DNA from 2 places in the Streptomyces uncialis genome. Region 2 is predicted to be linked to the other one. Evidence: riboswitches for the same ligand, from Rfam matches in the RefSeq annotation. Region 2 holds a riboswitch; the other holds the start of a gene.
The links. Region 2 has a riboswitch for glycine ahead of gcvT (glycine cleavage system aminomethyltransferase GcvT). Riboswitches for the same ligand answer to the same signal wherever they lie in the genome.
Positions count from the first base shown of each region.

Region 1: another riboswitch for glycine. It lies ahead of gcvP (aminomethyl-transferring glycine dehydrogenase); the one in region 2 lies ahead of gcvT (glycine cleavage system aminomethyltransferase GcvT).

Region 1 covers NZ_CP109583.1:7,854,733-7,869,776, reverse strand. The annotation lists gene OG711_RS32915 (PhzF family phenazine biosynthesis protein) at 1-645, shown strand, start outside; gene OG711_RS32910 (CPBP family intramembrane glutamic endopeptidase) at 796-1,605, opposite strand; gene OG711_RS32905 (glutamate-cysteine ligase family protein) at 1,832-3,352, opposite strand; gene OG711_RS32900 (hypothetical protein) at 3,869-4,510, shown strand; gene OG711_RS32895 (DUF5999 family protein) at 4,967-5,164, shown strand; gene gcvP (aminomethyl-transferring glycine dehydrogenase) at 5,357-8,242, opposite strand; glycine riboswitch at 8,410-8,507, opposite strand; gene OG711_RS32885 (PRC-barrel domain-containing protein) at 8,622-9,020, shown strand; gene OG711_RS32880 (DNA polymerase IV) at 9,056-10,759, opposite strand; gene OG711_RS32875 (MerR family transcriptional regulator) at 10,844-11,479, opposite strand; gene OG711_RS32870 (bifunctional nuclease family protein) at 11,703-12,176, opposite strand; gene ftsR (transcriptional regulator FtsR) at 12,263-13,018, opposite strand; gene OG711_RS32860 (FHA domain-containing protein) at 13,036-13,968, opposite strand; gene OG711_RS32855 (DUF881 domain-containing protein) at 14,050-14,892, opposite strand; gene OG711_RS32850 (small basic family protein) at 14,898-15,044, opposite strand, start outside.
Region 2 covers NZ_CP109583.1:2,937,505-2,952,548, reverse strand. The annotation lists gene OG711_RS11950 (L-serine ammonia-lyase) at 1-851, opposite strand, end outside; gene glyA (serine hydroxymethyltransferase) at 1,163-2,431, opposite strand; gene gcvH (glycine cleavage system protein GcvH) at 2,454-2,834, opposite strand; gene gcvT (glycine cleavage system aminomethyltransferase GcvT) at 2,971-4,086, opposite strand; glycine riboswitch at 4,262-4,356, opposite strand; gene OG711_RS11930 (AAA family ATPase) at 4,593-5,384, shown strand; gene OG711_RS11925 (enhanced serine sensitivity protein SseB) at 6,297-7,109, shown strand; gene OG711_RS11920 (enhanced serine sensitivity protein SseB C-terminal domain-containing protein) at 7,277-8,071, shown strand; gene OG711_RS11915 (ABC transporter permease) at 8,434-9,435, shown strand; gene OG711_RS11910 (ABC transporter substrate-binding protein) at 9,499-11,286, shown strand; gene OG711_RS11905 (ABC transporter permease) at 11,404-12,402, shown strand; gene OG711_RS11900 (ABC transporter ATP-binding protein) at 12,399-13,496, shown strand; gene OG711_RS11895 (ABC transporter ATP-binding protein) at 13,511-14,722, shown strand.

The DNA of each region.
Region 1 (15,044 bases), 4.9 Mb from region 2:
GAGGACGCCGACTGGGCGCTGCGCTGGTTCACGCCGACCACCGAGGTCGACATGTGCGGGCACGCCACCCTGGCCACCGCCCATGTCCTGCGGACCGCCGGCCTCATCGACGGTCCGGTCCGCTTCCGGACCCGCTCCGGTGTACTGACCGCCGCTCCGAACCCGGACGGCACCCTCACCCTGGACTTCCCGACCGCGCCGCTCGGTCCGGTCACCGCGCCCGAGGACCTCAGCGCCGCGCTGGGCGCCGAACCGCTCTCCGTACTGGACACGGGGCAGCTCGGTGATCTGCTGGCCGAGTTCGCGGACGAGGCGGCCGTCCGCGCCCTGGCCCCCGACCTCCGGGCGCTCGCCCTGGTCTCCGAACGAGGTGTCATCGCCACCGCGCCCGCGCAGGACCCTTCCGCGGGCCATGACTTCGTGTCGCGGTGCTTCTTCCCCCGGTTCGGGATCGACGAGGACCCGGTGACGGGCAGCGCGCACACCGCCCTGGCACCCTTCTGGTCGGCCCGGCTGGGCCGCACGGAACTGACCGGACGTCAGGTGTCGCCGCGTTCCGGCGTCGTACACACCCGCCTCATGGGCGACCGCACCCTGCTCACCGGCAGCGCGGTGACCGTCATCGACGGCGAACTGCTCGCCTGACGAACCTCAGGCGATCGGGGCGGCGGACGGTCCGGGATGCGGGAAGCCTGGAGGCGGACGGCCCGGGGGGGGCAGAGCGGCAGTCCCCCCGGGCAGTGGGGCCGACCCCTTGAAGGAGTGGCCGACCGCCCCCGGCAACGGCCGCCCGGCTCAGGGAGTCGGCAGCCAGTCGACCCGCCCCGCCAGCAGCGCGTACCCGACGAACGCCCCGATGTCGAGCAGGGTGTGCGCGACGACGAGCGGGCCGACCCGCCCCCACCGCCGGTACAGATACACGAAGACGACGCCCATCACCAGATTCCCGATGAAGCCGCCGATCCCCTGGTACAGGTGGTACGACCCACGGAGCAGCGAACTGGCGCCCAGCGAGGCCCACGGGGACCAGCCGAGCTGGTCGAGCCGGCGCAGCAGATAGCCGACGACGACGACCTCCTCCAGCACGGAGTTCTGCACCGCCGACAGGATCAGCACCGGGTACTTCCACCACACCTCGGGCAGCGCCTCGGGCACCACGGTGAGATTGAAGCCCAGGCCACGGGCCAGCAGATAGAAGGCGATCCCGGTGCTGCCGATCACCGCCGCGAGCGCCGCCCCGCGCCCCAGGTCGAACCACGGGCGCGTCCGGTCGAAGCCGATGGCACGCAGCCCGGCGCCCTCCCGGATCAGCAGATGCGCGACCAGCGCGACGGGGACGAGCGCGGTGCTGATCCCGAACAGCTGCCAGGCCAGGTCGAGCCAGGGGCGGCCGGGAGCGGCCGAGGCGTTCATGGTCGCGGCCTGGTCCTTGAGACCGCCCGGCTCGGTGACCGAGCCGATGAAGCTGATCAGCGCGGACACCCCGCTCGCGCCCAGACAGAGCGCGAGGACGAGCAGTGTCTCGTCCCGCAGTGTCCGCCGTGAGAGCCGTTCCACCGGACGCACCGGATCCGCCCCGGCCACCGCTCCCGCTTCCGTCCGCACCCGTGCCTCCATCGAGTAGTCCCGCCGCGCCCCGGCCCCTGCCGGTGGCGCCGCCCGCCCATCCTCCCCCGCCGGTCGCCCCCACGGGTACGACGATGGTGCCCGACCGGCCCCCGGACGTACGAAGGCGGGCCGGACTGCTCCGGCCCCCGGACGTACGAAGGCGGGCCGGAGAAGTCCGGCCCGCCCGGTACGGGTCGCGTCCGCCGGGGCCCGGCGCCGCCGTTCAGCCCAGGGGCAGCGCGGGCTGCGGGAGCCCGACCGGCCAGGTGTGCACGGGGTCACCGGCGTGCATCAGCTCGCAGTAGCGGCGGGTGGTCGCCGCGAGCGCCGCGTGCCGGTCCAGTCCGCTCTCGCGCGCCCGGTGGAAGGTGGCCGCCTGCCAGGAGGCTCCGTTGACGCGCCGGCGGCACCGCTCCTCGATCACCCCGAGGTAGAGGTCGCGGTCGGCGGGCTCCACCCCCCAGGCGTCGAGTCCGGCGGCGGCGAGCGGCAGCAGTTCCTCCAGGACGAGGGTGACCGCCGGGATCCTCGCCGTCCCGCCGTACCGTCCCGGACGGGGCCATTCCAGCTCGGCGTCGATGCCGTGTCTGCACGCGGTGTCGAAGTTCGCGGCGGCGGCCTCGAACGGCAGCAGTGACCACACCGGCACGGTGTCCTCGGCCAGTGCGCGGACCACTCCGTAGTAGAAGGCCGTGTTCGCGACGACGTCGATCACGGTCGGCCCGGCGGGCAGGACCCGGTTCTCCACCCGCAGGTGCGGCACCCCGTCGGCGATGCCGTAGACCGGGCGGTTCCAGCGGTAGACGGTGCCGTTGTGCAGGACGAGCTCGGCGAGTGAGGGCACCCCTCCGTCGTCCAGCACCCGCGCGGGGTCCTCCTCGTCGCACAGGGGCAGCAGCGGGGGGAAGAACCTCAGGTTCTCCTCGAAGAGGTCGTACGCCGACCCGATCCAGCGCTCCCCGAACCAGGTGCGCGGGCGCACGCCCTGGGCCACCAGCTCCGGCGGCCGGGTGTCCGTGGACTGCTGGAACAGCGGGGGCCGCGACTCCCGCCACAGCTCCCGTCCGAACAGGAACGGCGAGTTGGCGCCCAGCGCGATCTGCACGGCCGCCACGGCCTGCGCCGCGTTCCACACATCGGGGAACCGCTCGGGGGTCACTTGGAGGTGCAGCTGGACCGAGGTGCACGCGGCTTCCGGGACGATCGACTGCGAGGTGCACGTCAGCCGCTCGACCCCCTCGATGTCCAGCAGGAAGTCCTCGCCCCGGGCGGCGACGATCTGGTCGTTCAGCAGGGTGTAGCGATCGACCTCGGAGAGATTCGCCGACACGAGGTCGTCCTGGGTGAGGGTCGGCAGAATGCCGATCATCACGATTCCGGCATCGACCTCGTTCGCTTTCCGGTGCGCGTAGGAGAGCCCGGTGCGAAGTTCCTCGGCGAGCCGGTCGAGAACCCGGCCGCCCAGCCGGTGAGGCGCGATATTCACCTCCAGGTTGAACATCGCGAGTTCGGTCTGGAAATCCCGGCTCGCGATCCGCTCCAGTACCTGGCCGTTCATCATGCGGGGCAGACCGTCGGGCCCGGCGAGATTGAGCTCGATCTCCAGACCCATCAGGTTCTTGGGGCGGTCGAACCGCTCCTCCGCCAGCAGCCTTCCGAGCCCCGCCAGACACTGCCGGAGCTTCTCGCGGTACTGCTGCCGACCGGACAGGTCCACGGCGCCCGCCGCCACCTTCTCGCCCATCGCAGCATCCCTCCTCGAAGCGGGCAGCCGCCGTACCGGCCGCTCTGTCCTGGGGGATGATGCCCAGACCACGCGATCGATAACGCCCCGCACCGGCCACCTGGACCGCTACTGTGGGCCGGGTCTCAGCTCGGTATTTTCAGGGAGCAATGACCGGTAGTTCCACGGAACGGACGCCGGACGGGCCAACTGTTTGCCGAAGCATGGTGAAAAATGCCGATGAGAATCGGCCGTCCGCCCCGGGAAATCACCCGAGGTCACGCCCTCGGAGTCATCAGATATCGGGAGAAATAGTCCCGATTCAGCGACCGGAACGCCCCTTGTTGCCGGTATCCCTATAGGCTAGACGAATCACCAGGCGAACACGTGTCGTATAAACTTCGTTACCGAGGCAGAGAGTTGGCGCTCGCGGAGCTCGCCCCCACCGCCCTCGCCCCCTCTGACCCCGTGCTGACAGCGCCGTCCGCAAGCACCTTTCCCTGGTTCCGCCTGCCTGTGAATGAGAGGCGACCCACCATGCCGCTGCTCTTTCCCCTTGCTCCCGCGCCTGCCTTGCGCAGCGTCGTCGCGGCACTCGGCTCCCCCACGGCCGTCCGTGAAGCCCGTACCCCGTCCCTGCGCGCCGCACAGGGAACCACCTCGGTGGAACTGCCGCTGCCCGTACATGTGCTCGACCACCTCGTACCCGCGTCGCCCACCCGGCTCGCGGGCTGGCGTTTCGTCATCCGCTGCGGCGACCAGTCCGTGGCTGCGGCCGACACCACCCCCACCCCGGACGGCTGGAAGTTCTCGCACTTCTTCGAGGGCCCCTACATCGCCTCCACCGAACGCGCCGTGCTCCAGGCCGAGTCCCTCGGCACGTCGTACCAGGCCCGGCTGCTGTCGGTGCCGGAGCTGTACATGCTGACGCTGTGGCTGCACGGCGACCACACGGCCGATCCCGCCGAGGGGTCCCTGGACCCCACCGACCTGCTCATCCCGCTGGCGCCCGCCCCGCCGGGCGTCGCCGCGCACCGGCCCCACCAGGTGGGCGAGCTGCTGCCCGCGCTGGGCCATCGGCTGACCCGCCCCGCCTCGCTCACCACCACGACGGCCTCGCTCGTCACACCGGCCTCACTCACGGCCCCGGCCCCGACCTCGCTCACGACCCCGGCCTGATCCGGGTCCGCGCCACCACCGGCGGGTCTGCCCGGACGACGCGGGGAGCGTCCCGGACACCCCGCCGGCGGGAGCGCGCGGCGCCACCCGTCCGCCCCCGCCGGACCACGCGACCCGGCGCGCCCGCTCTCCGGCACCACCCCGGAACACACCCTGCAATACGCCGAGCCCGGCGCTCACCGAGAGCGCCGGGCTCACTCGTCTCCGCTAACAGCCCGAAAGGACTAGCCCTTTCCGACCACCCCGAACCCCCCGATCGGACAACCCGTTTGGGCTGAACCATCCGAGCGGGTGATACGTCTCTGACGAGTAAGAACCTGCTGCCGCGAAATCCCTGCGGAATCACTTCCGTGGGGCAACACTGGGGTAACCGGACCGAGGATACGGGGGGCGGCCATGAGCAACGAGTCGAGCCGCAGGACAGACTTCACATCGCAGCGAAAGAACTCATCCACCATGTGCCAGCATCAGCCAGCGTGCCCGTCAGCAGAATCCGCCGACCGTGAGGCCGCGCTCCTCACCGCGCACCACCCGGAACAGGGATGGAGCCTGCTCTGCAACGGCGTCCTCGTCTTCGAGGACACCGGTGAACTGCTGCCGAACGGCGAGATCATCGCCCCGCACCGCCCGATGGGGGCGATGACCGCCGCCTGAGGGCCGCCCGAGCTCCGACGGCGGCCCGGCGCAACAGCATCCGGTCCACCGTCCGGTTCCCCACGCGCCCGTCACCCGTTCCCAGGTCGCGGAACAGGTGACACGTACCAGCACGGCGACCGGACGGGGCCGCTCCGGACACCTCCGGAACGGCCCCGGTGACAACGGTTCCGCGACGCCTCCCGTGGAGGATCAGTCCTCGTACGCGTCCAGCGGCGGGCAGGAGCAGACGAGATTGCGGTCGCCGTACGCCTGGTCGATCCGGCGCACCGGCGGCCAGTACTTGTCCGCGGGAGAGACACCGGCGGGGAAGACCGCCTCCTCCCGGGTGTACGCGTGCTCCCAGTCGCCCGACAGTGCGCGCGCGGTGTGCGGCGCGCCCCTCAGCGGGTTGTCCTCGGCGGGCCACTCGCCCGAGCCGACCTTCTCGATCTCCGCGCGAATCGCGATCATCGCCTCACAGAAACGATCCAGCTCGCGCAGGTCCTCGCTCTCCGTCGGCTCGATCATCAGCGTGCCGGCCACCGGGAACGACATGGTCGGCGCGTGGAAGCCGTAGTCGACAAGGCGCTTGGCGACATCGTCGACGCTCACCCCGGTCGCCTTGGTCAGCGGACGCAGATCGATGATGCACTCGTGCGCGACGAGACCGCCCGGGCCCGTGTAGAGCACGGGGTAGTGCGGCTCCAGCCGCTTGGCCACGTAGTTCGCGGACAGCACGGCGACCTGGGTGGCCCGCTTGAGCCCCTCACCGCCCATGAGCCGGACGTACGCCCAGGAGATCGGCAGGATGCCCGCGGAACCCCACGGGGCGGCGGAGACCGGGCCGACGCCCGTCTCGGGACCTGCCTCGGGCTGGAGCGGGTGGTTCGGCAGATACGGCGCCAGATGCGAACGGACGGCGACCGGGCCCACCCCGGGACCGCCACCGCCGTGCGGGATGCAGAAGGTCTTGTGCAGGTTCAGATGCGAGACATCGCCGCCGAACCGGCCCGGCTTGGCGAGCCCGACCAGGGCGTTGAGGTTGGCGCCGTCCACATAGACCTGGCCACCGGCGTCGTGCACCTGCGCGCAGATGTCGGCGACATGCTCCTCGAACACCCCGTGCGTGGACGGATAGGTGATCATCAGGACGGCCAGCTCGTCACGGTGCCGCTCGATCTTGGCCCGCAGGTCCTCGACGTCGACCTCACCGTCGTCGGCGGTCCGCACGACGACGACCTTCATCCCGGCCATCACGGCGCTCGCCGCGTTGGTGCCGTGCGCCGAGGACGGGATGAGGCAGACCGTACGCTGTTCGTCGCCGTTCGCCCGGTGGTAGCCGCGGACCGCGAGCAGTCCGGCCAGCTCGCCCTGGGAGCCCGCGTTCGGCTGGAGGGACACCTTGTCGTAGCCGGTGACCTCGGCGAGCCGGTCCTCCAGCTCATGGATCAGGGTGAGATAGCCCTGTGCCTGCTCGGCGGGCGCGAACGGGTGCAGCTGACCGAACTCCGGCCAGGTCACCGGCTCCATCTCGGTGGTCGCGTTCAGCTTCATCGTGCAGGAACCGAGCGGAATCATGCCGCGGTCCAGCGCGTAGTCACGGTCCGACAGCTTGCGCAGATAGCGCAGCATCGACGTCTCGGAGCGGTACTGCTGGAAGACGGGGTGCGCGAGATAGTCGTCGGAGCGCAGCAGTGTGCCGGGCAGGGTGTCGGCGGTCGACGCGTCGAGCGCCTCGATGTCCGCCTCCGCGCCGAACGCGCTCCACACGACGCCGAGCTGGGCGCGGGTCGTCGTCTCGTCGCAGGCGATGCCGATGTGGTCGGCGTCGACGAGACGCAGATTGACACCGTCCTCGCGGGCGGCGGCCACGATCCGCTCCGCCTCGCCCGGCACCCGCGCGGTGAGGGTGTCGAAGTAGGCGCCGTGCACGATCTCGACCCCGGCGTGCCGCAGACCGGCGGCGAGGATCGCGGCGTAGCGGTGGGTGCGCCGGGCGATGGTCCGCAGCCCCTCGGGGCCGTGGTAGACGGCGTACATCCCGGCCATCACCGCGAGCAGCACCTGCGCGGTGCAGATGTTGCTGGTGGCCTTCTCCCGGCGGATGTGCTGCTCACGGGTCTGGAGCGCGAGCCGGAGCGCCTGGTGGCCGTCGCTGTCGACGGAGACGCCGACGAGCCTGCCGGGCAGATTGCGGGCGAACTTCTCCTGGACGGCCATGAAGCCCGCGTGCGGTCCGCCGAAGCCCATCGGCACACCGAAGCGCTGGGTGGTGCCGACGGCGATGTCGGCGCCCAGCTCACCGGGCGGGGTGAGCAGGGTGAGCGCCAGGAGGTCGGCGGCGACGGTGACGATCGCGCCCAGCTCATGGGCCTGCTCGATGACGGTCCGCAGATCACGGACCGCGCCGGAGGCGCCCGGGTACTGGAGGAGGACCCCGGTGACCCCGCGTTCGGCGACCTCGTCCGGGATCCCGGCGGACAGATCGGCGACGACGACCTCGACCCCGGTGGGTTCGGCACGGGTCCGGATGACGGCGGTGGTCTGCGGCAGGGTGTCGGCGTCGATCAGGAAGACACCGTCCTTCACCTTGCCGACCCGCCGGGACAGGGCCATGGCCTCGGCGGCGGCGGTCCCCTCGTCCAGCAGGGACGCCCCGGAGGTGGGCAGCCCGGTCAGTTCGGCGACCACGGTCTGGAAGTTCAGCAGCGCCTCCAGCCGGCCCTGCGAGATCTCCGGCTGGTACGGGGTGTAGGCGGTGTACCAGGCCGGGTTCTCCATGACGTTGCGGAGGATGACCGGCGGGGTGAACGTACCGTGGTAGCCGAGCCCGATCATGGAACCGAGCACCTGGTTGCGGTCCGCGAGGGAGCGCAGCTCGGCGAGGACCTCGGCCTCGGTACGGGCCCCGGGGAGGGCCAGCGCCTCGGCGTTCTTGATCACATCCGGTACGGCGGCGGCCGTCAGTTCGTCCAGCGAGCCGTACCCGACCTGCGCGAGCATCTTGGCACGGGCCTCCACGTCGGGGCCGATGTGCCGCCGCTCGAAGGGAATGCCCTGTTCGAGACGGGAGAGCGTGGGACGGTTGGCTGTCATGGCGGAGGCCTCCTGGTCTGCGCGACCTGCGAGGGCACCACGGCGCGGGTGCCCGACGGCCTCCCCCTCTGTCATCTCGACCTGAGAGCTTCACCGGGCCAGGACCCGGCTTTCACCGTCGGTGAGGGCGGGGGTCGTGGAACTCCCGCCCTGCTTTCCAGAGTGACCTCACCCGTGCGGTACTGGGGGCCTGAGAGATTCCGGGGAGGATTTGCTCCTTCGGCGCCCCCGGCCGTCAGCCGGGGAACTCTCCCGCACAGGGTCGACAGCCGCCTGCCAGCCTACCAGCGGGACCCTCGCACGGGCCTTCGAGTGGCCGCGACCGTGATTCTGCTCTTTCGTAGTGCTTACGGATGATTTGCGACGAGCGGGAGGGCACGTGCAGACCGATATCGATCCGCGCAACCTGATCGGCCGCAAGGCGTTCGACCTCCACGGCACGAAGCTCGGCACGGTCGACGAGGTGTACCTGGACGATGCCACCGGCGTACCGGAGTGGGCCGCGATACGGACCGGGCTGTTCAGCCGGGACGCCTTCGTCCCGCTGGAGCCCAGCGAGCTGGTGGCGGGCACGCTGCGGGTGCCCTTCGAGCGCGGCCTGATCAGGGACGCGCCGGACTTCGGGGTGGGCCGCCATCTGTCACCGGAGCAGGAGCTCCAGCTCTACCACCACTACGGACTGAACATCGCGGCCTCCGGCTCCGGCACACCCCCCGACCGGGACTTCGGCCGGATCGCGGGCACAGCCGAGGAAGACCGACCGTCCGACGACGGCTAGCCCGGCGCGGCACCGCCCACGACACCCGCCCCCTGTCACCCGCCCCCGGGCGAAGCGGCCGAGGCCGACGAATCCGCTACGGACGACCCCGCCCCGGGTCCGGACTCCGCCCCGGGTCCGGACTCCGCCCCAGGCCCCCGTTCCGCCTCCGGCTCCGCCCCACGGCCCTGCCCCCGTTCCGCCTCCGGTTGCTGCCCCTCCCCCGGCCCCGCCCCCGGTTCCGGTTCCGGCTCGACCGCCAGCGGTACCTGCTCAAGCACCAGCGCCACCGGCTCGGACAGCTCCAGGTCGCGGTCGTCGACGGCGAACGTCCGTACCCGGCCGGGCGCCGACTGCGGGGTCTCGAAACGCACGGTCACCCTGCCCACCCCGCTCCCCTGCACCCACCCGGGCCCGTGCACGGCATGCCGTACGTCGTGCCCGGCCGGCCACCGCCGCTCCACCGGCGCCACCGGCGGCTCACCGAACCCCCGCTCCGCCGCTACGCCCTCCCCGGCCGCCGCCCCGGCGGGCCCGCCGGCGCCCTGCTCACCCTTCTCACCCGCCTCATGGATCAGCGACCCGTCCGGCCCGGCCCCCCTGGCCTGGCCCTCGTCCGCCGACTCCGCCCTCGCCGCCGCGTCCGCCCTGCCGGTCCGCTCCGCCGCCTCGGCGGCGGCCCGCGCACCCGCCGCCTGCGCGAAGAGGTCTTCCTGGGTGTAGTCCGCGAGACCGCTGACCCCCACCCCCAGCAGTCGCACCCCGCCCGTGGTGTCGACCGACTCCAGCAGCCGCGCGGCGGCCTCCTGGACGACCGACGGGTCGTCGGTGGGGCCCCGGAGCGTCTCGGAGCGGGTCAGGGTGGAGAAGTCGTAGCGGCGGACCTTGAGGACCACGGTGCGTCCCGAGTGGCCGGAGGCCCGCAGCCGCCCCACACAGCGGGCGGCGAGCCGCTGGACCTCCAGGCGGACCCGGGTGCGGTCATGGATGTCCACGTCGTAGGTGTCCTCGACGGAGACCGACTTCGTCTCCCGCTCCGCCACCACCGGCCGGTCGTCGCGGGCGAGCGCCATCGCGTACAGCCCCGCCCCGTGGGACTTCCCCAGCATCCGGACCAGCTCGTCCTCGCCCGCCTCCGCCAGCTCACCGACCGTGGTGATGCCCGCCCGGCGCAGATGGTCCCCGGTGGCGGGCCCGACCCCGGGCAGCACCCGGACCGCCATCGGCGCGAGCAGCGCCCGCTCGGTGCCCGCGTGTATCAGCACCAGCCCGTCCGGCTTGGCCTCCTCCGACGCGATCTTGGCGAGCATCTTGGAGGCGGCGATCCCCACCGAGCCCGTCAGCCCCGTGACGGCGCGGATATCGGCACGCAGCCGCTCCCCCACGGCCCGCGCGGACACCTCGTCCGAGGCGACCCCGCCCGCCTTCAGGTCCACGAAGGCCTCGTCCAGGCTGAGCGGCTCCACCAGCGGCGACAACTCCCGCAGCAGCCCCATGACCCGCTCGCTGATGTCACGGTAGAAACCGAAGCGCGGCACGAGGTAGGCGGCGTTGGGCGCGAGCCTGCGTGCCTGGGCGGTCGGCATCGCCGAGTGCACCCCGAACCGCCGCGCCTCGTACGAGGCGGTGGCCACCACTCCCCGGGGGCCGAGACCTCCCACCACCACGGCCTTGCCGCGCAGACTGGGCTTGGACGCCTGCTCCGCCGAAGCGTAGAAGGCGTCCATGTCCAGATGCAGGATGGTGGGCTCGTTCCTCACCCTTCCGATGCTGCCCTACGGCACTGACAATGCCGCGCCGGCCGCGGACGGCACGCCGGGCGGGGCCGGGGCCCCGCCCGTGGTTCAGACCGCGCGGTTGCGACGGCGGGCCAGCTCGTCGCCCGGATTGTGTCCGACCAGCGTCTCGCCGGTGTCGACGCGCTCGCCGTGCAGCTGGGACAGCGCGGTGTCGACGTCCTGCCACACCACGCCCACCGCGATCCCGAAGATCCCCTGGCCGCCCTGGAGCAGCTTGTGGACCTCGTCGGGCGAGGTGCACTCGTAGACCGTGGCGCCGTCGCTCATGAGCGTCATGCGCTCCAGGTCGCGCAGTCCGCGCTCCCGTAGATGGCGCACGGCGGCGCGGATGTTCTGGAGGGACACGCCCGTGTCGAGGAAGCGCTTGACCACCTTGAGGACGACCACGTCCCGGAAGCTGTAGAGCCGCTGGGTCCCCGACCCGTAGGCGGGCCGCACACTGGGCTCCACGAGTCCCGTACGGGCCCAGTAGTCGAGCTGCCGATAGGTGATGCCCGCCGCCGCGCACGCCGTGGGCCCCCGGTATCCGACCTGTTCCGCCGTACCGCCCTCGTCACCGGGCACGGCCGTCGGCCGAACGGCCGTATGACCTGTCGGACCACTGTCGAGCGCGTACGGACCACCCTCCCCCAGGAACCGCCCGGGGGCACCCCCGGCCGTACCGTCGCCGCTGCTTCTCACGCCGACCTCCGTCCTTGACCTGCCCTCCCGACGGTAGGCAGTCACTCGGGGTGCGTCAACGATCGCCACACTCGCCACGCCGAGTGATAATCACCCTACGAGTGGTTTCCCGTGTCCGGCTGTGGGGAAAGGCTAGCCGAATGTGCCGAGAGGGTCGGCCCGTCACCGGATCGACCCTCGGGAACCGGCCGGTCGTGTGGATCACCGACGCGGGTTCCTGCCGTCACTGGCTGTTGGTACCGAAGTCCTCCGGCGAGATCTGGTCGAGGAACTCACGGAACTTCTCGACCTCGTCCTCCTGCTCGTCCGGGATCGCGATCCCGGCGTCGTCCAGGACACCGTCGCTGCCGTAGATCGGCGTACCGGTACGCAGCGCCAGCGCTATGGCGTCGGACGGACGGGCACTGACCTCGACGCCGCTCGCGAAGACCAGCTCCGCGTAGAAGACGCCTTCGCGGAGGTCCGTGATGCGCACTTCACTGAGCTCCTGGCCGACGGCCTCCAGCACGTCCTTGAACAGGTCGTGGGTCAGCGGCCGTGCGGGGGCCATGCCCTGCTGGGCGAAGGCGATCGCCGTCGCCTCCCCAGGCCCGATCCAGATGGGGAGGTAGCGGTCGCCTCCCACTTCACGCAGAAGCACGATCGGTTGGTTGGAGGGCATTTCGACCCGGACACCTACGACGTCGAGCTCGTTCACACAGCAACCCTAGGCCGTGCCCGGCACCTTTGGGTAGTCGGGCACTCCGGCCACCGGCCCCACGCACCCCCGGATCAGGGGTCATGTCAGGGCAAACGCACCCCGAGGGCCGTCTGCACAAGGGCCGAATGAAGCCGTACGGTGAGCTCCGCCAGCTCCCTGGTACGGGCCTGGGCGTGGACCCTGGTCTGGGGGTTGCGATGCCGCCGCAAGGGGGCCACGACCTGGTCCACCAGGCCGGCGTCCCGGTCGGCGGACGCCTTCATGGCCCGCAGATGACGGGGTTCGATACCGAATCTGCCGAGTTCGAGCACCAGGGTCGCCACGGTGACGGCCTCGGCGTCGTACCCACCGTCCGGCAAGGGCGCCACCAGGCCGTACGACTCCCATTCGGCCAGCTCGGACTCACCGACCCCGGCGGCGGCCAGCAGCTCGTCCCGGCCGACCCGTGCGGCCGTCGGGGCCGGTGCGCCCGGCAGACCCGGGGAACGGCTCTCGTCGGCCGGCTCACCCGCCGCGGGGCCGGGCGACGGCAGCGGCAGGGCCTCACCGCGCTCCACGGCGTCCAGATGCTCACGGATCACCCTGAGCGGCAGATAGTGGTCCCGCTGCATCCGCAGGACCTGTGCGAGCCGCTCGACGTCCCGCGGACCGAACTTCCGGTACCCCGAGGCGGTGCGCTGCGGCTCGACGAGCCCCTCGGCCTCCAGGAAACGGATCTTGGAGATGGTGACCTCGGGGAACTCGTCCCGCAGGGTGTTCAGCACGGTGCCGATACTCATCAGACGACCGTCCGCGGCGGCGGCGCCGTGCCCGGCACCGCCGCTCGGTGTGTGAAGCATGGGGCCTTCCCCGGGGGTCAGATACCCCGCTGGCTCGCGTAGAAGACCAGCCGGTACTTGCCGATCTGGACCTCGTCACCGTTGGAGAGCCGGACCTCGTCGATCCGCTCACGGTTGACGTAGGTGCCGTTGAGGCTGCCGACGTCGGAGACCGTGAACAGACCGTCCGTCCCGCGACGGAACTCCACATGGCGGCGCGACACCGTCACATCGTCCAGGAAGATGTCGCTCTGCGGGTGACGCCCCGCGGTCGTCAGCTCACCGTCCAGCAGGAAGCGGCTGCCGGAGTTCGGCCCCCGCCGCACCACCAGGAGCGCCGAACCGAGCGGCAGCGCGTCCACCGCGGCCTGGGCCTCGGGCGACAGGGAAGGCGACGGGGTCTGGCCCGTGACCTCCGCGTCGTACGCCTCCAGACCCGAGATCGAGATGGTCGAGGTCGTCTCCGAGGGACGCTCGGCGCCCCCGCGCAGCGGCGCGCCGCAGTTGGAGCAGAAACGGCTCGCCTCCGCGTTCCGGTTGCCGCACCTCGTACACACCAGGGGCATGGACTGACCCTCCTGCCGCTGCCCGCCAGGGGACCCGTACGGGTCCGGAGCGAACCCGCCACCCGCACCCGGGGCCGAAGAATCCCCGAAACCTATGCGGCCGGCCGAGGCCGGGTCGCCGGACGACGCGCCCGGTCCACCCGGGATGTCACCACCTGGCGCACCGACCTGATCACGGAACAGCGGGCGCTCGCCCGACTGCCCCTCGTCACCGGAGCGCGGCGCACGATGCCGGGCCGTGGCATTGCCACGGTCCTGGCGTGCGCTCTTGCCGAACAACTTCGCAAACAACTTCACGGGCGATTCCCCTTGACCGAAACAGACCCGCCCGTGGGGCAGGACGAACCCTGATTGCACACACCTGCCGACCCGGACATCTTCACAACGTCCGTACCCACCGGACAGTTTCCACCACGCACCGTCCTTCCGGTGCGCCGACCCCCCGCAACCACATGCCCTCGGGGAGTGACCTTCACGCTCACCGGTTCACTCCGAGGACGACCGAGCGTAGTCAGGCCGCTTCGCCGGTCGCAAGGCGTCAACGATGATCTTCTCCGCGCGTGTCACCGTCACGCCGGCCTGCTCCTTCTCCAGAGTCTGCACCACACCCCCGGGAATGTTGAGCGCCGGCTCCAGATCCTGCGGGCGCCCGATCACCTTGAACCGGTACGGCGGGCGGATGTCGGTGCCGTCCACGCTCACCCCTTCGCCGCCGCCGTCCGAGAGATAGGTGCCGGCCACCACGCGCACCCCGTTGACCTGGATGGCCTCGGCTCCCGCCGCGCGCAGTTCCTGGACGGCGTCGAGGAGCATACGCGCCTCCACGGCCCCGCGTGCGTCGGTGACAGCCATGGTGATACCCGGGCCCTCGGCCCCCACCGTGCCCGCGAGGACGCCCAGTTGCTTCTCCCTCTCGACCGTCTGCTTACGCGCCTCCTCGGCCTGGTCCGAGCTGGTCTCCAGCTCGGTCCGCTGGCCTTCCAGGCGACGCTTCTCATCATCTAGACGTTGAGTTCGGTCATCCAGTTCATCGAGGATGCGCACGAGATCCTCCTGTCTGGCGCCACGCAGCACATTGCTGTCGCTGGTGGACGCGACCTGGACCGCGAGTCCGAACCCGAGCCCCGCGAGCAGCAGGGCCACGATGAGCTGGGCCCGGCTGAAGCGCGGCGGCCAGAGGCCCTTCGCGAGGCGCTGTCGGCCCGTCAGGCCCTTTTCCCCGGCGCCGGGGGCGCCGGAGGCCGCCGGATCGCTCCCGGCGGGCGGCGCGGGCACCTCGGCGGGCAGTTCCCTGCTCAGCCGGTGGTCGGGGTTCTCTTCGCTGTTCATCGGCCTCACGCCCGGAACACATGCCGCCGGATCGCGGCGGCGTTGGAGAAGATACGGATGCCGAGCACCACGACCACACCGGTGGACAGCTGGGCACCCACACCCAACTCGTCCCCCAGGAACACGATCAGAGCCGCCACGACCACGTTCGA
Region 2 (15,044 bases):
GTCACCACCCGGCCGCCCGCCGCGTTCTCCTCGTTCACGGCCATCGCGTACAGGGTCGTCCACTCCATCGAGTGGGCCGCGGCGTTCCCCTCGGCGCGCAGCTGCCGCGCGGAGGACGGGGCGCGGCGGCGGACCTTCAGACCGCCCGGCAGGATGCCCTCACGGCCCATGCCCCGCGCCACGCAGCTCTGCATGACCCGCCAGATCTCCAGCAGTCCCTCGCGGATCTCCGCCTCGGTGCGCCACGCCTTCTCGTTCTCCAGCATCAGCGAGGAGATCGACAGGCCGGTCTCACGGGCGAGGCGCAGCAGCTCGTCGCCGGTCCGGAACGGATGTGTGAGGACGGTGTCGTCCAGCTTGATGCGGTCCTCGCCGACCGCGTCCTCGTCCACGACGAAGCCGCCGCCGACCGAGTAGTACGTCTTCTCCAGCACCGGGGCGCCCTCGTGGTCGAAGGCGAAGAGCGTCATCCCGTTGGCGTGGTAGGGCAGTGCCTTGCGGCGGTGCAGGATCAGGTCGTCGTCGAAGGAGAACGGGATCGCGTGGGCGCCGACCAGTTCGATCCGGCCGTCCCGCTTGATCCGCTCCACACGCTCGTCGGCGCCCTCCACGTCGACCGTGCGCGGCGACTCGCCCTCCAGGCCCAGGATCACGGCCTTCGGGGTGCCGTGCCCATGACCGGTCGCGCCCAGCGAGCCGTACAGCTCGGCGCGGACGGACGCGGTGTGGGCGAGGAGCCCGTCGTTCTTGAGGCGCCGGGCGAACATCCGCGCGGCGCGCATGGGGCCGACCGTGTGGGAGCTGGACGGGCCGATGCCGATCGAGAACAGGTCGAAGACCGAGATGGCCACGGGAGGACTCCTAGCTGGTGCTGGTAGACGCCGTTGTCTGCCGGATGGTGCGGACCCACCGGTGGGTGAATCGTTTCTGCGGGCCGTCGGCCGGTGGGCCGGTGAGGCTCGTGGTGCGGTGAGGCTTGTTGTGCGGTGACGCTTGTTGTGCGGTGAGGCTCGTGACGCGGTCAGGCTGGTGGTGTGCCGTGGCGCTTGTGGCGCTCGTGGTACGGCGGGTCCTCCTGTGCTCGTACCCGCGTCACGCGCCGGTACGGGCACCGTACGGGCGCCGCGCGAAAGGACGGGTGCGCGGCGCCCGCGGGAAGGGCCTAGAGGCCCGGGTACAGCGGGTACTTGTCGGCCAGGGCGGTGACCCGGGCCTTGAGGGACGCCGCCACCGTCTCGTCGAACGACGGCTTCAGCGCCTCGGCGATCACGTCGGCGACCTCGCGGAAGTCCTCGGCGGTGAAGCCGCGGGTGGCGAGCGCCGGGGTGCCGATCCGCAGCCCCGAGGTGACCATCGGGGGACGCGGGTCGTTCGGGACGGCGTTGCGGTTGACCGTGATCCCGACCTCGTGGAGGCGGTCCTCGGCCTGCTGGCCGTCGAGCTCGGACTCCCGCAGGTCGACCAGGACGAGGTGCACGTCCGTGCCGCCGGACAGGACGTTGACGCCGACCGCGCGGGCGTCGTCCTGGACCAGCCGCTCCGCGAGGATGCGCGCGCCGTCCAGGGTGCGCTGCTGGCGCTCCTTGAACTCCTCCGTCGCCGCGACCTTGAAGGAGACGGCCTTGGCCGCGATGACGTGCTCCAGCGGGCCGCCCTGCTGACCGGGGAAGACCGCCGAGTTGATCTTCTTCGCCAGCTCCTGGGTGGACAGGATGACCCCGCCGCGCGGACCACCGAGCGTCTTGTGCGTGGTGGTCGTGACGACATGGGCGTGCGGGACGGGGTTGGGGTGCAGCCCCGCCGCCACCAGACCCGCGAAGTGGGCCATGTCGACCATGAGGTACGCGCCGACCTCGTCCGCGATCCGGCGGAACGCCGCGAAGTCGAGCTGGCGCGGGTACGCCGACCAGCCCGCGACGATCAGCTTCGGCCGGGCCTCCTTGGCGAGCTTCTCGACCTCGGCCATGTCGACCTGGCCGGTGGTCTCGTCCACGTGGTAGGCGACCACGTTGTACAGCTTGCCGGAGAAGTTGATCTTCATGCCATGGGTCAGGTGCCCGCCGTGCGCGAGGTTCAGACCCATGATCGTGTCGCCCGGCTTCAGCAGCGCGAACATCGCCGCCGCGTTGGCCTGGGCACCGGAGTGCGGCTGGACGTTGGCGTGCTCGGCGCCGAACAGTTCCTTGATCCGGTCGATGGCGATCTGCTCGATCACATCGACGTGCTCGCAGCCGCCGTAGTAGCGGCGGCCCGGGTAGCCCTCCGCGTACTTGTTGGTCAGGACCGAGCCCTGGGCCTCCATGACCGCGACCGGGGCGAAGTTCTCCGACGCGATCATTTCCAGCGTGGACTGCTGGCGGCGCAGCTCGGCGTCGACGGCGGCGGCGACATCCGGGTCCAGCTCGTGCAGAGAGGTGTTCAGAAGCGACATCAGTAGATCCCTCGGTCTCGGGTCAGCCCGCGGAGAACGCGGTGTACTCGTCGGCGGAGAGCAGATCGTCCGGCTCGGCGCCGACGCGTACCTTGAAGAGCCAGCCCCCCTCGAAGGGCGCGGAGTTCACGAGGGACGGGTCGTCGACCACGTCCTGGTTGAACTCCGTGACCTCCCCGGTCACCGGCGAGTACAGGTCGCTGACCGACTTCGTCGACTCCAGCTCGCCGCACGTCTCACCCGCGGTGACCTGCCGGCCGACCTCGGGAAGCTGGGCGTAGACCACATCGCCGAGCGCGCCTGCGGCGAACTCCGTGATGCCGATCGTCGACACACCGTCGTCGCCGGCGGCCGACAGCCACTCGTGCTCCTTGCTGTAACGAAGCTGCTGGGGGTTGCTCATGAGTCGAATTCTCCTGTACGCGGGGGAGTGCTGGGGAACGGGATGTCTTGGTATGCGAGACGGCCGCCGGGACACGGGCCCGAACAGGCCACAGCGGGACGGAGCGGGCCGTGCGAGGGCCCGACCGCCCGCCGCGCTACTTCTGGCGCTTGTAGAAGGGGAGCGCCACGACCTCGTACGGCTCGTGGGTGCCCCGGATGTCGACGCCGACCCCGGGGGTGCCGGGCTCGGCGTGCGCGGTGTCCACGTAGGCCATCGCGATCGGCTTGCCGAGTGTCGGGGACGGGGCGCCGGAGGTGACCTCGCCGATCACCACGCCGTCCGCGACGACGGCGAACCCGGCGCGCGGCACCCGGCGGCCCTCGGCGATCAGTCCGACCAGCTTGCGGGGCGCCTTCGCGGCGGCGCGCTCGGCGGCGGCCGTCAGGGCCTCACGGCCCACGAAGCCGCCGTCCTTCTCGAACTTCACGACCCGGCCGAGGCCGGCGTCGAAGGGGGTCAGCGCCGTCGTCAGCTCGTTGCCGTACAGCGGCATGCCCGCCTCCAGGCGCAGGGTGTCCCGGCAGGACAGCCCGCACGGCACCAGACCTGCCCCGGCGCCCGCGTCGGTCAGCGCCCGCCACAGGGTCTCGGCGTGCTCCGGCGCCACGAACAGCTCGAAGCCGTCCTCGCCGGTGTACCCGGTCCGGGCGATCAGCGCGGGGACGCCCGCGACCGTGCCGGGCAGGCCCGCGTAGTACTTCAGACCGTCCAGGTCCGCGTCGGTGACGGCCTTGAGGATGCCGGGCGACTCCGGGCCCTGCACGGCGATCAGCGCGTACGCGTCCCGGTCGTCCCGCACCTCGGCGTCGAAGCCCGCGGCCCGCTCCAGCAGCGCGTCCAGCACGGTCTGCGCGTTGCCCGCGTTCGCGACGACCAGGTACTCGGTGTCGCCGGTGCGGTAGACGATCAGGTCGTCCAGGATGCCGCCGTCCTCGCGGCAGATCATGGTGTACCGGGCGCGGCCCGCGCCGACCGTGCCGATGTTGCCGACCAGCGCGTGGTTCAGCAGCCCGACGGCCTGCGGCCCGGTGACGGTGATCTCGCCCATGTGCGACAGGTCGAACAGCCCGGCACGGGTCCGTACGGCGTTGTGCTCGTCGCGCTCGCTCCCGTACCGCAGCGGCATGTCCCAGCCCGCGAAATCGGTCATGGTCGCCCCGAGCGACCGGTGCAGGGCGTCGAGGGCGGTATGACGGGGGGCGTTGCTCATGAAGGGTGCTCCCAGGGCATGACGGCGAGGTGATCCTCCCCATCTGTCATCGGAACCTGAGAGGTTCGCCGGACGACGCGCCGTGCGCGGTGAGTCCGGTTTGCACCTTGGGTGGGACCGCTCAGGACCAGGGGCCCAAGGGCTCCCGGTACTGCGGTCCGCTTTTCAGATGTGCCTCGCCCGCGCGGTAACTGGGCCTGAGAGATTCAAGGGAGGGACTTGCTCCTTCGGCGCCCCGGCGTCGGCCGAGGGCTCTCCCGCGCGGATTCAAGCGGCCGGTATGCAGTTGGCGCGCTCATCATTGCACGCATTCGCCGCCGAGGGCAGGGCAGCATCCGTACGGGAGTGCGGAAACGGGAGTACGGACCGCGGGCGGCGTGTTGGAGGGGGTACGGGCCGTAACGGTCCTGTGGCAGTACCGGTACCCGATCACGATTGTCCGAAATTACCCGCTCTTTACACTCTACGGGGAAGGCTCACGTGACCGACTGGAGGGGACGATCACGGTGAACAGGACCAGGGTGACGGTGGGCGCTTCCGGTATCGCGCTTCCCGGACAGTCGGGCGCGCCCGCCGCGGAGGTGGCCGCGGAACGGCGGCTCGGTGTCGTACGGGACTTCCGCGACCGTTCGGGCAGGGGGCCCCGCGCGCTGCGTTTCGACCCCGGTGACCTCGTCGTCGTCTCGGGTCTGCCCGGCAGCGGGAAGACGACGCTGATGGCGCGGACGGTGGGGGACACGGATCTCCGGGGCGGGGCGGGTGCCGGGGCCCTGGGCGCCGCCGCGGCCGCGGTCCGGATCGACTCCCAGGACACCCGGGACCGCTGGGCGCGGCGGGTTCCGGCGGCGGTGCCGTACGCGCTGTACCGGCCGCTGGTGCGGTTCGCCCACTTCGCGGGGCTGCGCAGGGCGCTGCGGTCCGGGGCGGGTGTCGTGGTGCATGACTGCGGGACGCAGGCGTGGGTGCGGCGGTGGCTCGCGCGGGAGGCCCGGCGGCGGGGGGCGGTGCTGCATCTGCTGCTGCTCGATGTCGCGCCGCGGACCGCGCTGGACGGGCAGCGGGAGCGGGGGCGCGGGGTGTCGCGGTACGCCTTCGCGCGGCACCGGCGGGCGGTGGGGCGGTTGGTGCGGGACGCGGAGCGGGGGGTTCTGCCCCGGGGGTGCAGGTCCGCGGTGCTGCTCGACCGGGCCGCGGCGGACACCCTCCGCACGATCGCCTTCGCTTGCGCCTCCGGGTCCGCGCCCACGCCTCTCCCCGTGCGGGTCGCCCCCGGTCTGCGCGGTACCCCGCACCCCTGAGGTTCCCCGGGCTGGGCGTACTTGTTCCCGTGCCGTCGCTCGTGGGGTGCGCAGTTCCCCGCGCCCCTAGGGTTTCCCGGCTGGGCGTACTTGTTCCCGTGCGGGTACTTCGGGGGTGCGCAGTTCCCCGCGCTCCTGGGTCGTCCCGGGTGGGCGTCGCACGTGCTGTGCGGGCTCGACGGGGGTGCGCAGTTCCCCGCGCCCCTTGATCGCGCCCCTGGACGCTGCCGGTCGGGTGCGGCAGGCAGCCACAGGCCGGCCCCGAGGCGGCAGCCCCCAGGCCCGCGAGGAACCGCGCACCCCTGTCGGGCCCGCACGGGACGAGTTACGCCCAGGGGCGAGTACCCAGGGGCGCGGGGAACTGCGCCCCCCGTCCGGCCCGCACAGGAACAAGTACGCCCAGACGCGAGGACCCAGGGGCGCGAGGAACTGCGCACCCCACGAGCGACGGCACAGGGACAGGTACGCCCACCCGGGCAAACCTAGGGGCGCGGGGAACTGCGCACCCCACGAGCGACGGCACAGGAACAAGTGGGCCCAGCCGGGCAGACCCAGGGGCGCGGGGAACTGCGCACCCCCGAAGTACCTGCACGGGAACAGGTACGCCCAGCCGGGGAACCCTAGGGGCGCGGGGAACTGCGCACCCCACGAGCGACGGCACAGGAAACAGGTACGCCCACCCGGGCAGACCCAGAGGCGCAAGCGAAGGCGGCCCGCGGGGAACCGCACACCCCACGAGCGACCCGCACGGGAACAGGTACGCCCAGCCCGGGGGACCCCGGCACGCGGGCCCGGGGCGGCCCGGTGAGGGGGCCGCGTACGGACGGGAAGGCGGCCGCCCCCACCTCGCGCCCCCGCGACTTCGCTAAGGTGCGTGCCGCACCCCGCACCGTCCAGAGCAGGTGGTTGACCATGGAGTTCCCGGCCCCCGCACCGGCCCCCCACCCCCCGGAGGGCCCCGCACCGGCCCCCCACCCCCCCGAGGGCAACGGGTGGCCCGCGAACGAGTTGGAGGAGGTGCTCGCCGCCTCCGTGGGCGTCCCCACGGCCGCCCCCCGGATCGTCGAGGCCCTGGGCCGCAGCCGGATATGGGTTCCGCTCCCCAACGGCGGCGGCCGCACCAGCAGCAGCCTCGATCTGCCGACCCTGGAGATCGACGGCCAGGCCTACGTCCCCGTCTTCAGCTCCGAGCACCGCTTCCACCAGACCGTCGGCGACCGTATGGACGGCACCGCCGCCCCGGCCGTCGAGTTCGCCCGGGGCCTGCCCCCGCAGCTCGGCATCGTCCTCAACCCCGACGGCCCCGTCGGCGTCCCGCTGCCGCCCCCGGCCGTCGCGGAACTGTGCCGCGCCGGACGCACCGCCCTCGACGGCCCCGGCAGCGGCGGCCGGGTCCGCCTCTTCGAGCCGGACTGGAAGGAGGACCCCGTCGACTTCCTCGCCGCCGCGAGCGCCGAGTTCGAGGGCACGGGCGTCGTCACCACGGCCCGCCGCTGCCTCGCCAGCGTGGAGGGCGCCGAGCCGAACCTCTTCGTCGGCGTCGAACTGGACCCCGCGCAGCTCGCCGGAGCCGGTCGCGAACTCCCGCTGGACGCCCTCGGCCGCGCCCTCGGCCTGGTACCGGTGGCCTGGGGGGTCAACCTCGTCCTCCTCGATGTCGCCCATGATCCCGTCGCCGACTGGATGCGGGAGAAGGTGCGGCCCTTCTACGCCCGGGGCCGGTGAGCACCGTCACCTGTGACCGACCTGGGACCGGCACGTCAAGTCGGTCCCGGCCGTGGCGCTTAAGCTGGTTTCATGGCCTGATCCGGGGCCCGGGCGGACCGGGGCGGACGAATCGGGTCGTGTCGGCTGCGGAACTGTTCTGATGGGTCACGAAGGGGCGGTCAAGGGTGAGTGCGTCGGGCACGGCTGCGGCCGGGCAGATCGAGCACATGCTGCGCCAGGTGACCCCCGGGCGCTACGACGCGTACGAGGCGTTGCTGCGCGCCCTGGCCGACCCGTCGTCCGGCCAGGTCTGGATGCTGCTGTGGCAGGGCCGCTCGGGCTCGCCCGACGCCCAGTACGGCAACATGGACGTCGACGGCCTCGGCTACGCCCCGTGTGTGACCTCGGCCCAGGAGCTGTCCGCGAGCGGCTGGAACCGCGGCTACGAGGTGCTGCCCGTCACCGAGGTCGCCCGCGCGCTCTACCCCGACCGCTACGGCCTGTGGCTCAACCCGCATGCCCCCGGCGGCGGTGTCGGCATCCCCTGGCTCGATCTGCGGCGCGTCGCCACCGGCCTGGAGCGCCAGCCCGCCGGACCGCTGCGGCTGACCGAGCCGGCGATCGAGATCCCGCAGTTCTACGCGCTGCTCGGACAGAACGCCCACCGCACCCCCGCCGTCCGCTCGCTGCGCCGCGCCTGGGTGCAGCCCGCGCTCGGCGCCCCGTACCTGGCGATCGGGCTGGACGTGTACGACAGCGGCCCCGGTGCCGTGGACGCGGTGCGGGCGATGATGCAGCAGTCCATCGGCGCGGTGCCCGAGGGCCTCGCCGTGTCGACGGTCGCGCTGTCCGACGAGTACGACCCCGTCGCGATGTGGCTGCGGGCGCACGCCCGGCCCTTCTACGACCGTGAATCGCATGTCGCCCCCGCCGCGCCTACCGCCGGGTACGGCTACCCGCCGCAGCAGAGCGCGTACTGACCCGCTCTGTCACCTCACGGGCCCTCCGTGCCCGTTGACCCCTTTTACTCTTCGGCGCGGCTTGTGCGGGCAGAAGTCGCACTGGTCTACGCGCGTCCTGTAACGGTTTCCAACTGGCCGGTGTCCGGGGTTCGTTACCTCCCGTTCGAATAACGGAACCTGCCGGACCGCATCACGGTTGCGCATCCATTCACTGTCAGGTCTGGCTACGGATCGCGGCCGGGATGAAGACTCCCGCACCAGGGGCCGCGCCGCCCCGCTCGACGGGGGCACCCAGCCCTCACGCACGACGGCTGATCATGTCGCCATCGCGGCAAGTACGGGCCGGTCACCGCCGGTTGAGAAAAGGGGTCCCCGCCACCATGACGGCACCATTGCACGAGCCCACCGCGCAAGCGGCCCCGTCGGCCGCCGAGGAGGTCGCCGCGGTCGAGGGGAAGGCGGTGCAGGGGCGTTCCCTCGGGCGTATCGCCTGGGAGCGCCTGAAACGCGACAAACTCGCCCTGTTCGGCGGCGCCGTGGTGCTGCTGCTGATCCTGGTCGCCATCCTCGCCCCGTTCATCACCAAGCTCGCGGGCCAGGACCCCGACGTCCATCACGAGGACCTGATCGACCCGCTGTTCTCCACCCCGATCGGCTCGTACGGCGGGATGAGCGGTGAGCACTGGCTCGGTGTCGAGCCCGTCAACGGCCGCGACATCTTCGCCCGGATCGTCTACGGGGCCCGGATCTCGCTGCTCGTCGGCTTCGCGTCCGCGATGGTCGCCGTCGTGATCGGTACGGTCCTCGGGGTCCTCGCCGGTTACTTCGGCGGCTGGCTGGACGCGGCCATCAGCCGGCTGATGGACCTGCTGCTGTCCTTCCCGCAGCTGCTGTTCATCATCGCGCTGGTCTCGGTGATGCCGAACGAGATGCTGGGGCTCACCGGCACCGGTGTCCGGCTCTTCGTGATGATCCTGGTCATCGGCTTCTTCGGCTGGCCCTACGTCGGCCGTGTGGTGCGCGGCCAGACCCTCTCGCTGCGGGAGCGCGAGTACGTGGAGGCGGCCCGCAGTCTCGGCGCGGGACGCTTCTACATCCTGTTCAAGGAACTGCTGCCCAACCTGGTGGCCCCGATCATCGTGTACATGACCATGATGATCCCGACGAACATCCTCACGGAGGCGGCCCTCAGCTTCCTGGGTGTCGGCGTCAAGCCGCCCACCTCGTCCTGGGGCGACATGCTCTCCTCCGCGGTGAGCTACTACGAGGCCGACCCGATGTACATGGTCATCCCGGGTCTGGCCATCTTCATCACCGTCCTCTCCTTCAATCTCTTCGGCGACGGCGTACGCGATGCGCTCGACCCGAAGGGCTCCCGCTGAACTGCCGTACCACCAGGGCCCGTTGCTCGGACAGGCCACGAATCACACGGAGGAACCGACATCGTGACTACCCACATCAGCAGAGGACGGCGCAAGCAGGCCGTGGCGGCGACCGCCGTGGTCGCGGCGCTGCTGGCCACGGCGGCGTGCGGCGGCGACAGCGGCGGCGACAACGATGGCAAGGGCGGCGGCAAGGCCGCGGGCTTCGACGCGGCCAACAACAAGATCGCGAGCGCCGGTACCACGAAGGGCGGCACGCTCAAGTTCGCGGGCGCCCAGGACGCCGACTCATGGGACACCACCCGCGGCTACTACGGCTTCGCGTGGAACTTCATGCGCTACTACAGCCGTCAGCTCGTCACCAGCCAGACCCAGCCCGGCAAGGCCGGTTCCGACCTGACCCCGGACCTCGCCAACGCGCGCGCCGAGATCAGCGACGACGGCAAGACGTACAAGTACACCCTGCGTGACGGGATCACCTGGGAGGACGGCAAGCCGATCACCTCCCAGGACGTCAAGTACGGCATCCAGCGCGTGTGGGCGCAGGACGTGCTGTCCGGCGGCCCGATCTACCTCAAGGACGTCCTCGACCCCAAGGGCGAGTACCCGGGCCCGTACAAGGACAAGTCCAAGGACAAGCTCGGCCTCAAGGCGATCGAGACGCCCGACGACAAGACCATCATCTTCAAGCTGCCCGAGGCGAACAGCGACTTCGAGGAGATGCTGGCGCTCACCTCGGCGTCCCCGGTCCGCCAGGACAAGGACACCAAGTCGAAGTACGGTCTGAAGCCGTTCTCGTCCGGCCCGTACAAGTTCGAGTCGTACACGCCGAACAAGGAAATCACCCTCGTCCGCAACACGGAGTGGAAGCAGTCCTCCGACCCGGTCCGCAAGGCCCTGCCGGACAAGGTCACGGTGACCCTGTTCTCGAACGCCGACGAGATGGACAACCGCATCCTCGCCGGTGACTACCACCTGGACATCAACCAGACCGGGCTGTCCCCGCAGGGCCGTATCAAGGCCCTGAAGGACCACAAGAACAACCTGGACAACCCGGTCTCCGGCTACATCCGCTACGCGGTGTTCCCGCAGACGGTCGCGCCGTTCGACAACATCGAGTGCCGCAAGGCCGTCATCTACGGCGCCGACCACAAGTCGCTCCAGACCGCGCGCGGCGGCCCGATGGCCGGTGGCGACATCGGCACCAACATGCTCCCGCCGTCCGTCCCGGGCTCCGAGGGCCAGAAGTACGACCCGTACGGTCTCGCCCAGAACGACGGCAAGCCCGACGAGGCCAAGGCCAAGGACGCGCTGAAGAAGTGCGGCAAGCCGAACGGCTTCAAGACCACCATCGCCGTCCGGAACAACAAGCCGGTCGAGGTGGCCACCGCCGAGTCGCTCCAGGCGTCGCTGAAGAAGATCGGCATCACGGTCGACATCGACAAGTACGACGGCTCGCAGACCTCGGGCATCATCGGCAACCCGAAGGTCGTCAAGGACAAGAACTACGGCATCATCATCATGGGCTGGGGCCCCGACTTCCCGTCGGTCCAGGGCTACGGCCAGCCGCTGTGGGACAGCAAGTACATCCTCGACAGCGGTAACAACAACTTCGCGATGATCAACGACAAGGCGATCGACGGCAACTTCGACAAGTTCGTCACCGAGCTGGACGACGCGAAGAAGGAGCAGCTCGCCACCCAGATCAACCACCAGGTGATGGAGGGCGCGTACTACCTGCCCTTCGTCTTCGAGAAGTTCATCAACTTCCGGTCGTCGGACCTGACCAACGTGTACACCACGGACGCGTACAGCGGTCAGTACGACTTCATCAGCCTGGGCCTGAAGTAACGACCACCCCGGCACACCCGCCGTACGGCACGAAAGGCAGGTGAAGGCCGGAGCGGTAGGGTCGCGGGCCACCGGAGGACCTCCGGTGGCCCGCGACCCCCGCCGGGCCGAAGAGCTGTGCTCGCATACCTCATCAGGCGGCTGCTGGCCGCCGCAGTGATGCTGGTGGTCATCGTCGTGGTGGTCTTCTGCATCTTCTTCCTCATCCCCCAGTGGGCGGGCGTCGACCCGGCCACGATGTACGTGGGCAAGCAGTCCGACGCCGCGGCCGTGGAGGCCGTGCGGGACAAGCTCCAGCTCGGCGACCCGATCTACGCGCAGGTCCTGGAGTTCTTCAAGGGTCTGTTCGTCGGCCGCACCTACGCGGCGGGCGGCGAGGTCACCAACTGCTCGGCTCCCTGCTTCGGTTACTCGTTCCGCAGTGAGCAGGCCATCTGGCCCGTCCTCACCGACCGGCTGCCGGTGACCCTGACCCTGGCGCTCGGCGCGGCCGTCCTGTGGCTGCTGTTCGGTGTCGCCGCCGGTGTGCTCTCCGCCCTCAAGCGGGGCACCCTGTGGGACCGCTCGGCCATGGTCGTCGCCCTCTCGGGCGTCTCCCTGCCGATCTACTTCACCGCGCTGCTCTCGCTCGCCGCCTTCGACTACGGCCTCGGCTGGATCGACGGCGAGTACCAGGAGATCGGTGACGGACTCGGCGGCTGGTTCCAGGGCATGCTCCTGCCCTGGGTGACCCTGTCCTTCCTGTACGCGGCGATGTACGCGCGGATCACCCGGGCCACCATGCTCGAAGTGCTCGGCGAGGACTACATCCGCACCGCCCGCGCCAAGGGACTGACCGAACCCGTCGTCATCGGCAAGCACGCCATGCGCTCCACGATGACCCCGATCCTCACCATGCTCGGGATGGACCTCGGGGCCCTGATCGGCGGCGCGATCCTCACCGAGACCGCGTTCAACCTCCCAGGACTCGGCCAGGCCGTCCTCAAGGCGATCAGTGAACGCGACCTGCCGATCATCCTCGGCGTCACCCTGGTCACCTCGCTCGCCGTGATCGTCGCCAACCTCGCCGTGGACTTCCTCTACGCCGTGATCGACCCCCGAGTGAGGCTCGCATGACCCGACTCAGCAAGACCGGGGCGGCCCTCGGCGAACCCGTGACCGACTCCCCGCCGCCCACCGCGTTCCTCGACGTACGCGATCTGAAGGTGCACTTCCCGACCGACGACGGCGTGGTCAAGTCCGTCGACGGACTCAGCTTCACACTGGAGAAGGGCAAGACCCTCGGGATCGTCGGGGAGTCCGGCTCCGGCAAGTCGGTGACCTCGCTCGGCATCATGGGCCTGCACACCGCCGGCCAGTACGGCAAGCGCAAGGCCCGGCTCTCCGGGGAGATCTGGCTCGACGGACAAGAGCTGCTGTCCGCCGACCCGGACAAGGTGCGCAAGCTGCGCGGCCGGGAGATGGCGATGATCTTCCAGGACCCGCTGTCCGCGCTGCACCCGTACTACACGATCGGCCAGCAGATCGTGGAGGCGTACCGCGTCCACCACGACGTCAGCAAGAAGGCCGCCCGCAAGCGGGCCGTCGACATGCTCGACCGGGTCGGCATCCCCCAGCCCGACAAACGCGTCGACAGCTACCCGCACGAGTTCTCCGGCGGGATGCGCCAGCGCGCCATGATCGCCATGGCATTGGTCAACAACCCCGAACTGCTCATCGCGGACGAGCCGACGACCGCCCTCGACGTCACCGTCCAGGCGCAGATCCTCGACCTGATCCGCGATCTCCAGAAGGAGTTCGGCTCGGCGGTCGTCATCATCACCCACGACCTGGGGGTCGTCGCCGAACTCGCCGACGACATCCTGGTGATGTACGGCGGCCGGTGCGTGGAACGCGGACCCGCCGAGCAGGTGTTCTACGAGCCCCGCCACCCCTACACCTGGGGACTGCTCGGCTCGATGCCCCGGCTCGACCGCGAGGAGACCGAACGGCTGATCCCGGTCAAGGGCTCCCCGCCCTCGCTGATCAACATCCCGGACGGCTGCGCCTTCAACCCGCGCTGCCCGTACGCGGACGTCCCCAAGGACGACGTCACGCGCAAGGTCCGCCCCGAGCTGACGCGGGTCGGCGGTGCCCACTGGGCCGCCTGCCATATGGCGCAGGAGCAGCGGGAGCGGATCTGGACCGAAGAGATTGCGCCCAAGCTGTGAGCGAGGACAAACCCGTGACGAGCGACGACAAAGGCTCCAAGCCGGTCCCCGCCCAGCGGTCCGCCGGCGCCGCCTTGACCGAGGACCCGGCACCCGGCGAGGTGCTGCTGAGGGTCAGCGGTCTCCAGAAGCACTTCCCCATCCGCAAGGGCCTGCTCCAGCGGCAGTCCGGGGCGGTCAAGGCGGTCGACGGCATCGACTTCGAGGTGCGCGCGGGGGAGACCCTGGGCGTCGTCGGCGAGTCGGGCTGCGGCAAGTCCACGATGGGGCGGCTCATCACCCGGCTGCTGGAGCCCACGGCCGGCACGGTGGAGTTCCAGGGCCGGGACATCACGCACCTCGGGGTCGCCGGGATGCGGCCCCTGCGGCGCGATGTCCAGATGATCTTCCAGGACCCGTACTCCTCGCTGAACCCCCGGCACACCATCGGCACGATCGTGGGCGCGCCCTTCCGGCTCCAGCGCGTCAGCCCCGAGGGCGGTGTCAAGAAGGAGGTCCAGCGGCTGCTGGAGGTGGTCGGCCTCAACCCCGAGCACTACAACCGCTATCCGCACGAGTTCTCCGGCGGCCAGCGCCAGCGCATCGGGATCGCCCGCGCGCTCGCCCTCAAGCCGAAGCTGGTCGTGGCGGACGAGCCCGTGTCGGCGCTGGACGTGTCCATCCAGGCGCAGGTGGTCAACCTCCTGGACGATCTCCAGACCGAGCTGGGGCTCACCTATGTGATCATCGCGCACGATCTGTCCGTCGTCCGGCATGTCTCGGACCGGATCGCGGTGATGTACCTCGGCAAGATCGTCGAGCTGGCGGACCGCAAGTCGCTGTACGCGTCGCCCATGCATCCGTACACCAAGGCCCTGATGTCGGCGGTGCCGATCCCGGACCCCCGGCGGCGGACCGCCAAGAGCGAGCGCATCCTGCTGAAGGGGGACGTGCCGTCGCCCATCTCGCCGCCCAGCGGCTGCCGGTTCCACACCCGGTGCTGGAAGGCGACGGAGATCTGCGCCCGGCAGGAGCCGGTGTTCGTGGAGCTGCGGCCGGGGCAGTCCGTGGCCTGCCACCATCCCGAGAACGCGGCGGATCAGGCGCCGGGGGACACGGTGCTGTTGTCGGCGGCGGTGGACGCGGTGGCGGTGGTGGCGGTGGGGAAGGACGCGCCGGCCCCCACGCATGTGTCCGACCCGTCGCAGGTCCGGACTCCGTCGGAGGCGGCCGCGGACGACGCGTGAGCGGGTGGCTCCCGCCCCGCCTCCGGTGACCGCCGGGGGCGGGTCGCCTTCGCTTGCGCTTCCGAGGTTTGTCCAGCTGGGCCTACCTGTCCCTGTGCCGTCGTTCGTGGGTGCGCAGTTCCCCGCGCCCCTTTGGGGCGCCGTCTGCTTGTTCTTCGGGTCGGTGCCGGTCGGGATTCTCCGTCCTCGCTCCAACGCGCTCGGTCGGACATCCCCCTGGTCCGACTGAAGAGCATCGGAGTCTGCGGGCAGAGATTCCCGCCCACCCCCTTACGTGAGTCCCGCGACTGCACGAGGAGGGGGGTTTGAACCCCGGCCCCGC